DNA from 2 places in the Limnohabitans sp. JirII-29 genome. Region 2 is predicted to be linked to the other one. Evidence: predicted binding sites of a transcription regulator. Region 2 holds the regulator's gene; the other holds the start of a gene.

Region 1 (4,413 bases), on a different contig from region 2:
TCGTACGTGCCGGGGATGATGATTTCCAGCACTTCCAGGTCGTCCGAATATTCCAGCACGGTGTGCTTGATGCCAGCGGGTTGAATCCAGCAACTGCCCGCGACCATCATGTGCTCGCCATGGCCTTCAAACTCGGCACGGCTCCAGCCTTTCAAGACATAGACCATTTGGAATTTGACGTCGTGGATGTGGCGCTTGCTCACCGCCTCTTGGTCAAACGGGCGGCCACGTGCATTCACGTGGGCATCCACCAAGCCACCCGTGGCTTCTTTGGCCCCAAGGTCGCGGTAGACCACGTAGGGGCGCAGGCCATCGCCCTTGAATTCGGCATCGGCCAGGTGCGAGACATGGAATTTTTGAACAGGCCATTCGCCCAAGGCGCGCATGGCGTTTTGAACGGTAACTTGTTGCATCGGAGGCTGGGTGGGGTCGGTCATGGAACAACTCTGAAAGTGAATAGCAAAAAAAAAAGTGTGTCAGTCGCTGGACTTGATGTTGGCGTTCTTGGCCACCTGTATCCAGCGCTCGCGGTCTTCGCGCATCATGGTGGCAAATTTTTGTGGGTTGCTGGCACCATCAATCTCCACCGCATAGGGCGCCATGGCACTCACCACATCGGGCATGGCCAACACCTTATTGACGGCAGCCGACACTTTGTCGAGCACCACACGCGGCGTGCCGCGTGGCGCAAAGAAACCTTCAAACTGGCTGGCCTGCATGTCTGGGAAACCCGCTTCGGCATTGGTAGGAATGTTGGGTGCCACATTCAAGCGTTTGCTGGACGTGACAAACAAAGCCTGTACTTTTTGCCCGTTGATGTGGGGCAAGGCGGTGGCCGAGTTGACGAAGTGAAAGTCCACCCGACCCGCGATTTGGTCAATCATGGCTTGGGGCGATCCTTTGTAGGGCACGTGCACCGCTTGGATGCCCGCTTTGTCGCGGAACATTTCCACCGTCAGGTGCGAGGGCGAGCCGTTGCCTGCCGAGGCGTAGCTCATCTTGCCCGGGTTGGCGCGCGCATCGGCCACCAGCTCTTGGGCCGACTTGTATTTGAGCGACGGTGTGGCCACCATGATCATGGGTGCCCACGCCACGTTGGCAATGGGCAGCAGATCACGCTCTAAGTCGTAGGGCAAGTTGCGGCCAATGGCAATGTTCATGTTCACAGCGGATGAGGTGAACAACAAGGTGTAGCCATCGGGTGCGGCCTTGGCCACCATGTCGTCGCCAATCACACCACCGGCACCGGGGCGGTTGTCGATCACCAACGACTGACCCAGCTCTTGGCGCAAGCGTGGCTCGATCACGCGCAACACGATGTCGGCCACGCCGCCCACCGGCCAGGGCACGATCACGCGAATGGGTTTGTTGGGGTAGTCGCTCTGCGCCAAGGCGGGCGCGCTGACAAGCGCCGCGCACAAGCACGCGGCGAGAAAAGAAATGCGTTGTCTCATCCGTTGTCTCCGTTTTTTTCATGATAGGCGGCTACGCGTTACACCACCGTACAGAAAACCCTTGAAGTATTTTTTCTCACAGCCCTGGAGTTTTCTAGGCTGTTGCCATGGAAGGCGACGGGGGCATGATGTTGGCGACCCCAAACGAAAAAACCCGACTGGCTCACACCAGTCGGGTTCGACGGCTGTCACGAGAGGATCAGCTGTCTGGTTGCACCCAGGGTCAGAGTATGTTGTGACCCTTGTGCTGAAGCGCATAGATGCTCTTCACTTGATGCTTTGGAAGATTTCTCAACCGCAGCGATGTCATCGTAAAACTCGTCCTACCCTGTGTCAACAACTTTTTTAAGCCACGCGCGCACACATCAAACCGGCTCAAGTATTGGATTCAGCGGTCGATTCAACCCAGACGAGAGCTAACAAGCCTCGATTGAAAGGGTATGTGGTGACTTCTGTTTTGGGCAATCTTCAACTTCCTCCTGCCACCGTGCACACGGCGACAGGCGAAGCTACGGGCCGCCCGATGGACAGCCAAGCCACGATTCAGCCCAGGTCCAAGAGCACGGTACAAGCCCAAGAGGCTCACATAACCTCCGCTGAAAAACCCAAGCCTGTGGCCAGCGATGACACCCAATTGGCTTACTCGGTGGATGCAAAAAATCATGCCCTCGTGGTGAAGATCACCAACCACCACACGGGTGAATTGGTGCGAACACTGTCATTCAAAGACTTCTCAGCCGACACGCACACCACGAGCAAACTCGCCGGCCATTTGGTGGACGAAAAAACCTGATCACGCTCTAGAACACGTCGTTGTAGCCATCCACCAGCATCAGATGTCCGTGTGAGTTGTCTTGACGGCAATGCAGGATGGCTTGGTACTCCGGACTGTCGTACCAGGCTTGTGCAGCCTGTCGACTGGGAAACTCCAGAACGACCTGTCGCTCACCCAGTGGCGAGCCTTCGAGCACAGACGTTGTGCCACCGCGCACGATATAGCGCCCACCGTGGCGGTGAATGGTGTCGGGCACTTGGCGTGCGTACTCGGCATATCCTTCGGGGTTGGTGACAGTGATTTGTCCAATCAGATAGGCTTTGCTCATGAGGTCTCCTGCATGACTAGGTGGTGTTGGAAATGCTTGTAGATTCTGCTTGTTTTTACTTTTCACACAGGACATCAAGATGACAAAAGCCTATTGGGTCAGCGCCTACCGTTCCATAGACAACCCCGATGCATTGGCCGAATACGCCAAGCTGGCAGGCCCTGCATTGGCAGCGGCTGGTGCCAAATTTTTGGCGCGTGGCATGCCTGCCGCCGTCAAAGAATCGGGAGAGATGCAGCGTCTGGTGGTGGTGGAGTTTGACAGCTTGCAAGCAGCCTTGGCCGCCTACGACAGCGCAGGTTACAAAGCAGCGCTGAAGGCGTTGGGCGACAACGCCGTGGTGCGTGACATTCGCATCATCGAAGGCACCTGACGCAGCCCCTCAAGGCGTCAGCAGTGGCCACGCGCTGACGTCAAAGCTCTCAGGCACCACCACATGGAAAAACCCACGTGTGCCACGCAACGAGCGGGTGATGTGGCCCCGGCCCTGAGCATCTTCAGTGAACAACACATCACCCGGCTGACAAATGAAGCGCTTGCCTTGGCTGGTCTCTAACTCCAGGAGTCCCGAGGTGATGAAGATCAACTGTCGCCGCGGTGCGTTGTGAAAATCTTGCACGTGGCCCTGCGGCGTCTCTCGAAAGAAGATCGATTCGCTAGGAAAAATTGCTGACATGGGCCGATCGGCCTGACTCATGGGGACTTGACGAATTTCAATCTCGGAGTCACCCGCTGCGTTGGTGAAAATTCTGAACAGGTGCATGTTGGCGCTTTCTTAAATGATGGCGGTCAAGGCACCGTCGACCGTGAGCATGGCGCCACTGACATAACTGGCTTTGCCAGACGCTAAAAAGACCACCGCATTGGCAATCTCGCTGGGCTCGGCCACACGACCCAAAGGCATTTTGGCGCCCGCTCGGCGTGTGGCCTCTTCCAGACTGATGTGGTGTTGCGCCGCCTCGGCCTCTAACAAGCCCTGCATGCGACCGGTCAGTGTGCGCCCCGGATTGAGTGCGTTCACACGCACGCCTTTGGGACCATAGGCCGCCGCCAACCCCGCACTGGCCAGCAACAAGGCCGCATTCGCAGCGCCCCCAGCCACGTGCACGGCGCTGGCCACTTTGCCACCAATGCCTACGATGTTGACCACGCTGCCTTGACCACGCTGACCCATGCGCTTGAGGGCAGGATTCAAGATGTTGATGTAGCTGAAAAATTTTGAATTCATCGCGTCTTGCCAATCTTCAGGCGTTAATTCAAACGCTGGAATGCGACTGGCTGCACCGGCTGAATTGACCAACACATCGATCTCACCCGCTGCGACAAACGCTTGCTCCAGTGCACGCGCAGCCTCTGCTGGGTCGCGCAAATCTGCCGCACACACGTGGACACGTGTAGCCTGCACACCGCCTTGCAGCAACTGCGAACGCGCGGCATCCAAGTTGGCTTGGCTGCGAGAGATCAACGTCACCACCGCACCCTCCGCCAGAAAAGCCTGCGCGCATGCCAGGCCAATGCCTTTGCTGCCGCCCGTGATCAGCACATGTTTTTGATTCAGGTCGAGATCCATGTTTGTCCTATGGTTAGTCTTCTAAGCTAAGTGGTTTAATCGCAGGACGCATTGTGATGGCGGGTCTTGCGGTCCACCATTGGTAATGACCATGAAGACAGACATGCGACGGTGTTAATTTCTGATTCGAGGAACACTCTGACTATGACGAACAACCAAGGCTCTCCAACGCGGCGTTTGATGGTGTGGGCCTGCGCCCTGTCTGGGTTATGTGCGGCATGGCCTGCCGCGAACGCGCAAGACAACCCGCTGAGTGGCAAACAAATTCGTTTGGTCGCCCCCTTCT
Region 2 (4,413 bases):
CGTTTTTCATTTCGTTGTGGTGATGCAGCTTGATAGAGGCGGTCATGACATCTTCCACCGCATAAGGGCTCAAGGTGCCTGAAGACACCACCATCAAACGGATGGTGTCACAGACCAAGGCCACCAGGCCGTGGTCATGCAGCATCTTGGGACACTCGCCAAAAATGGCACTGGCCTCAGGATTCTCGACGTGCGATTCCATCGCCACCGCCCCTTCTGCTTTGAGCGTCTTCATGAGCTTGGAGATGACCGCGATGATGCCGATGTAATCTTCTTTCTTGTACATGGGGCCTTTGATCACGCGCCCCATACCACCCCAAGCGCCTTTGAAAATGTGGCTGGAGTTACCGGTGATCATGCCGCCCACACCGGCACCACCAATGATGAACATCTCGAAGGGAGTGGATTTGATGATGGGTGCCAAGCTGCCGCCGGCGATCACGAAGCCGCCGAACACGCAAATGAACAAAACCACCAAACCAATAATTGCTGACATCTAACACTCCCTAAGCAGGATGGCGCATTCAGAGGGATCTCTGATATGCGCCTGAAATTTCTCGTCAACCTGCTAGATTAACTTAAAAAGAGAGCTATCTCGCCTCACAGCAAGAAAGCTTTCTCAATTCATGAAACTAGCAGGTCGGGCAGTCGCGGGAACCAAGGCGGGCACGCCTTCCCAGGCATCGCGAATCTCGCGCATCAAACCATGGATCTCGTCCAAAACAAGCACGTCGTTTTGGGCGTTGACATGAAACAAACGGCGGGTCACGTAGCTGTACAACTCGTTGAGGTTGTTGGCCAGATCGCCGCCTTTTTCGAAATCCAAAGCACCTTGCAAACCAATCACGATGCGGCTGGCACGTGCAATGGCTTTGGATTTTTCAGTGATATTTTTGTGTTGGATGTGACCCCGTGCAGCCACCAGGCTTTCGAGCAGTCCATCAAACAGCATTTGAATCAATTGCACATTGTTGGCCGAGGACACGCCACTGGTGACTTTGACATCGCCGTAGCTCTGGATGGCTCGTTGGTTGGCTCGCATGTGATTTAACTCCTGTGTTTTCTACTTGACACAGCCAGTATCGGTAGCGACACGCCAAACTTGAGATAGGAGATGGTGCACATCGCGATGTTCTTACGCGGGCTTGAGTTCGTGCTCAGACAAGGTGGCTTCAATCACCTCGGCATCCGCCCCAGCGGCAAGATCTTGCCGCTGCTGCTCTTCATATGCTTGTGCGTGCTCCAGGCCTTGGGCCAGGTTGGGCTCCAACACCTGCACTTGATCGGTTTGGTCGGTCAGTGCCAGCACGTCTTCGGGTGTTTGCGCCTCCGCTTGCGGCTCGGGCTCAGGGGGCGACAACAAAAGCTCGGAGTACGGCACATCCAAAGTGACACCTGCGCGCTGGTACAGCATGCTGCTCACGCTGTCGAGGGTTTGTTTCAGGCGTGCCAACACATCGGGATTGGGGTCTTTGGCGTAAGCACCACCGTACTCCACACCGACGCGATAAATACTGCCCAAATGCTGAGGCGGTAACCACGACTGCACATGACCACGCACGGTACTGATTTGGCGTTGCGAGCTGGGCGTTTGGGCCTCGGCTTCGTTGGCGTCACGCACGCCGTCGTGGAATGCAGCACTGATGTGCGCGCGCAAAATGGGCTCGTAGTGCAAACGCAAGGAGTCCAGCAACTTGCTGTCAAAGCCGTCGACGGCTTTGCCGTTCATGGCGTCCCATAGCTTCTTGCCTTCCAGGCCGACAAACAGCAAGTCACCCGACGGCTCTGCTTCGGGTTGTGCCACAGGTTCTGGCGGTTTGGGCGGCTCATAGAGTTTGGCCAGATGGTTGACCTTGTCGATCAAATACAAAGTCAAAATCACCAAGAGCAGCAAGACCCACGAGATCATGTTCATCATGAAGTTACTCATGCACGTCTCCTCATGGCGGGTGTATCCGTCTCCCCCCCGTCCACTTTCAAGGTGCCACGGAGTTTCTTGACCACCGAGGACAGAATTTGGCTCACCCGCGATTCACTCACCCCCAGGGTCTCACCAATCTCTTTCAGGTTGAACTCTTCCACGTAGTAAAGCTGCATAACCAGTTGCTCGCGTTCGGGCAACTGTGCAATCGCATCGGTCACCGCATCCATGAACTGGGCTTCTTCCACAATCACATCAGGCTGTTGCGATGCATCGTCGGCAATGCTCATCACCTCTTCAGTGACCACTTCCATCGAGTAAGTCTCAAAGCGCTTGGCCTTGCCCCGCTCTTTGTGGAAATCCTCTAAATCTTTGCCCATGTAATCAGCAATTTCGGCTTGGGTGGGCGTGCGCCCCAACTCAGCCGCCAAGGTGTGGATGGTTTCGTTGTGCGATTTGTTGAACGCCACCGCTGAGCGAGGCAAAAACGACAGGCGACGCACCTCGTCGAGCATGGCACCGCGCACACGGCTGTGGGCGAAGTTTTCAAACTCCACGCCTTTGACGGGGTCAAACGCACGCGAGGCTTCGAGCAAACCAATCATGCCGACCTGGATCAACTCATCAAGCTCCATGAAGGCGGGAATGCGTGCTTTGAGGTGCAGCGCCACACGCTTGACCAAGCCCAGATGGGCCATGACCAAATCCTCGCCCTTGGGCTTGCAGGATTCGTACATTTGAACGGGTGACATGGCTTTCATGTGTCTGACGGACTGGTTTGAATCAGTCGCTCCATGAAAAATTGCATTCCACCGCGCAGGTGGCCCAAGGGACGCAGCTGTGTGCAGGCTTCGGCCAAGCGGCGGTAATCGCGTGCGGCGCCGCTGCCAGGCGCGAGTTCAAGCACTGACTGGTATTTTTTGAGGGCACGCAGCACCATTTCATCCTCTTCGATCGAGGTCAGGTAATGCACGGGCTCCCCCAAGAAACGCACGCACACGTCATTGAGTTTTTTATACAGCTTCCAGCCATCGGATTGGCTGTGAACCATGTTGGGCAACAGATAGATCTCGTTGAGTTCCATCTCTTTGGTCAAAATTTTGATGGTGCCGTAAGCATCTGCAATGGAGGAAGGGTCGTCTTTGACCACGATGAAGCGACGCTGGCAGGCCGCCAAGAACGACAACACCGAAGGCGAGATGCCGGCTGCGACGTCAACGATCAAGTAGTCCACATCGTCAGCCAACACGCTGAACGACTGCACGATGCTGGCCGCTTGCAGTTGGCTCAAGGCGGCCAACTCTTGCATGCCCGATGCACCCGGAATCAAGCGGATGCCTTGGCGTGTGGTGACCATGATCTCGTTGAGGCTCTTTTGCCCTGCCAAGAAGTGCCCCAGGTTGTATTCGGCGCGCGCACCCAAAGCAATTTGGGCATTGGCCAAACCGAGGTCAGCGTCAAACAGCATGACCTTGTGTCCCATCTGACTCAACGCCACCGCGAGGTTGATGGAGGTGGTGGTTTTACCCACGCCGCCTTTGCCACTGGCGATGCCAATGACTTCTGTTTTGCGAGGTTTATTCATGGGTCATGCCTGTGGTTTCGGGTTGAAATCGCGCAGCGATTTGCGACAGCTTGGAAGCAGCCAGGCTGTTCACGGCAGCATCACGCAAGCTGGGCGACGCTTCGTCGCTGGGCGCCAAGGGCAGATTATCCAAGGCACGCTGCACCAAGTCACCCATCGACACATCTTGCACCAAGTCAGCGGTACGGTCGCCGCGGCTGGCCACGGACACGCCCAAGGTTTTTTCTGTCAGAAACTGCAACAACGCCCAGGGCTGGCAGGCTTCGTCGAGCTTGCTCAACATCAGGCTGGCCCAGCGGTTGTCGGTGTTTTCAAACACGCGACGCAGGGTGGCCGCAGACGCATCTACGGGCACCACCGCGTGGCACTGCACATCGGCACGCAAGGCGCGGATATCGGCTAGGCGCTCGTTCATTTGCACGCCGGGGGTGTCAATGATCACCAGTTGACGGTCTGCATGCTCTTCCAGCAAGAGTTTGAGTGTGGCCGCACTGCTGGCGCGAAAGCAATCCACGCCGGACTGGGCGCTGAGCAATTGGGTTTGGTTCCAGGCGCCAGCGCGCTGGTCTTGGTAGCTGATGACCATGACTTGTTCGCAGCCATGTTGCACGGCTGCGCTTTGGGCCAAACGCGCCACCATCAGCGACTTGCCAGCACCCGACGGGCCGGCCAGCACATGCATGCCAGTCATCGGGGCAGGTGCCGGCGTTTGCGCCACGGCGTGGCTGAGTTGGCGTTGCAGCGCGCCCATGGCGTCGGCCAAGTTGTCGTGGTCTTTGATGCTGTCAATCAGCAAAGCACGCAAGGCCACAGGAATAGGGGCATCGTTGAGCGCGTCACGCAAGGGGTTGAGTGCAGCGGGCAGTGGCATGCCACCTTGCCACGCAGCCATTTGCTGACCGAGTTT

Evidence for each region. Region 2 encodes FliA, which starts transcription of late flagellar genes. Its sites were predicted from a motif close to CTAAAGTTTNNNNNNNNNNNGCCGNTA; they were not measured.
Region 1: a site for FliA is predicted at 1,829-1,855, ahead of B9Z39_RS02200 (flagellar protein FlaG). Genes of this name have one in related genera too.

What each region holds. Positions count from the first base shown of each region.
Region 1 covers NZ_NESB01000001.1:451,922-456,334, reverse strand. The annotation lists gene B9Z39_RS02210 (cupin domain-containing protein) at 1-437, opposite strand, end outside; gene B9Z39_RS02205 (tripartite tricarboxylate transporter substrate binding protein) at 477-1,454, opposite strand; gene B9Z39_RS02200 (flagellar protein FlaG) at 1,900-2,247, shown strand; gene B9Z39_RS02195 (DUF1330 domain-containing protein) at 2,255-2,557, opposite strand; gene B9Z39_RS02190 (DUF1330 domain-containing protein) at 2,637-2,930, shown strand; gene B9Z39_RS02185 (hypothetical protein) at 2,940-3,320, opposite strand; gene B9Z39_RS02180 (SDR family oxidoreductase) at 3,333-4,127, opposite strand; gene B9Z39_RS02175 (tripartite tricarboxylate transporter substrate binding protein) at 4,272-4,413, shown strand, end outside.
Region 2 covers NZ_NESB01000002.1:370,776-375,188, reverse strand. The annotation lists gene motA (flagellar motor stator protein MotA) at 1-496, opposite strand, end outside; gene fliS (flagellar export chaperone FliS) at 620-1,042, opposite strand; gene B9Z39_RS04500 (hypothetical protein) at 1,136-1,930, opposite strand; gene fliA (RNA polymerase sigma factor FliA) at 1,927-2,673, opposite strand; gene B9Z39_RS04490 (MinD/ParA family protein) at 2,679-3,506, opposite strand; gene B9Z39_RS04485 (hypothetical protein) at 3,499-4,413, opposite strand, start outside.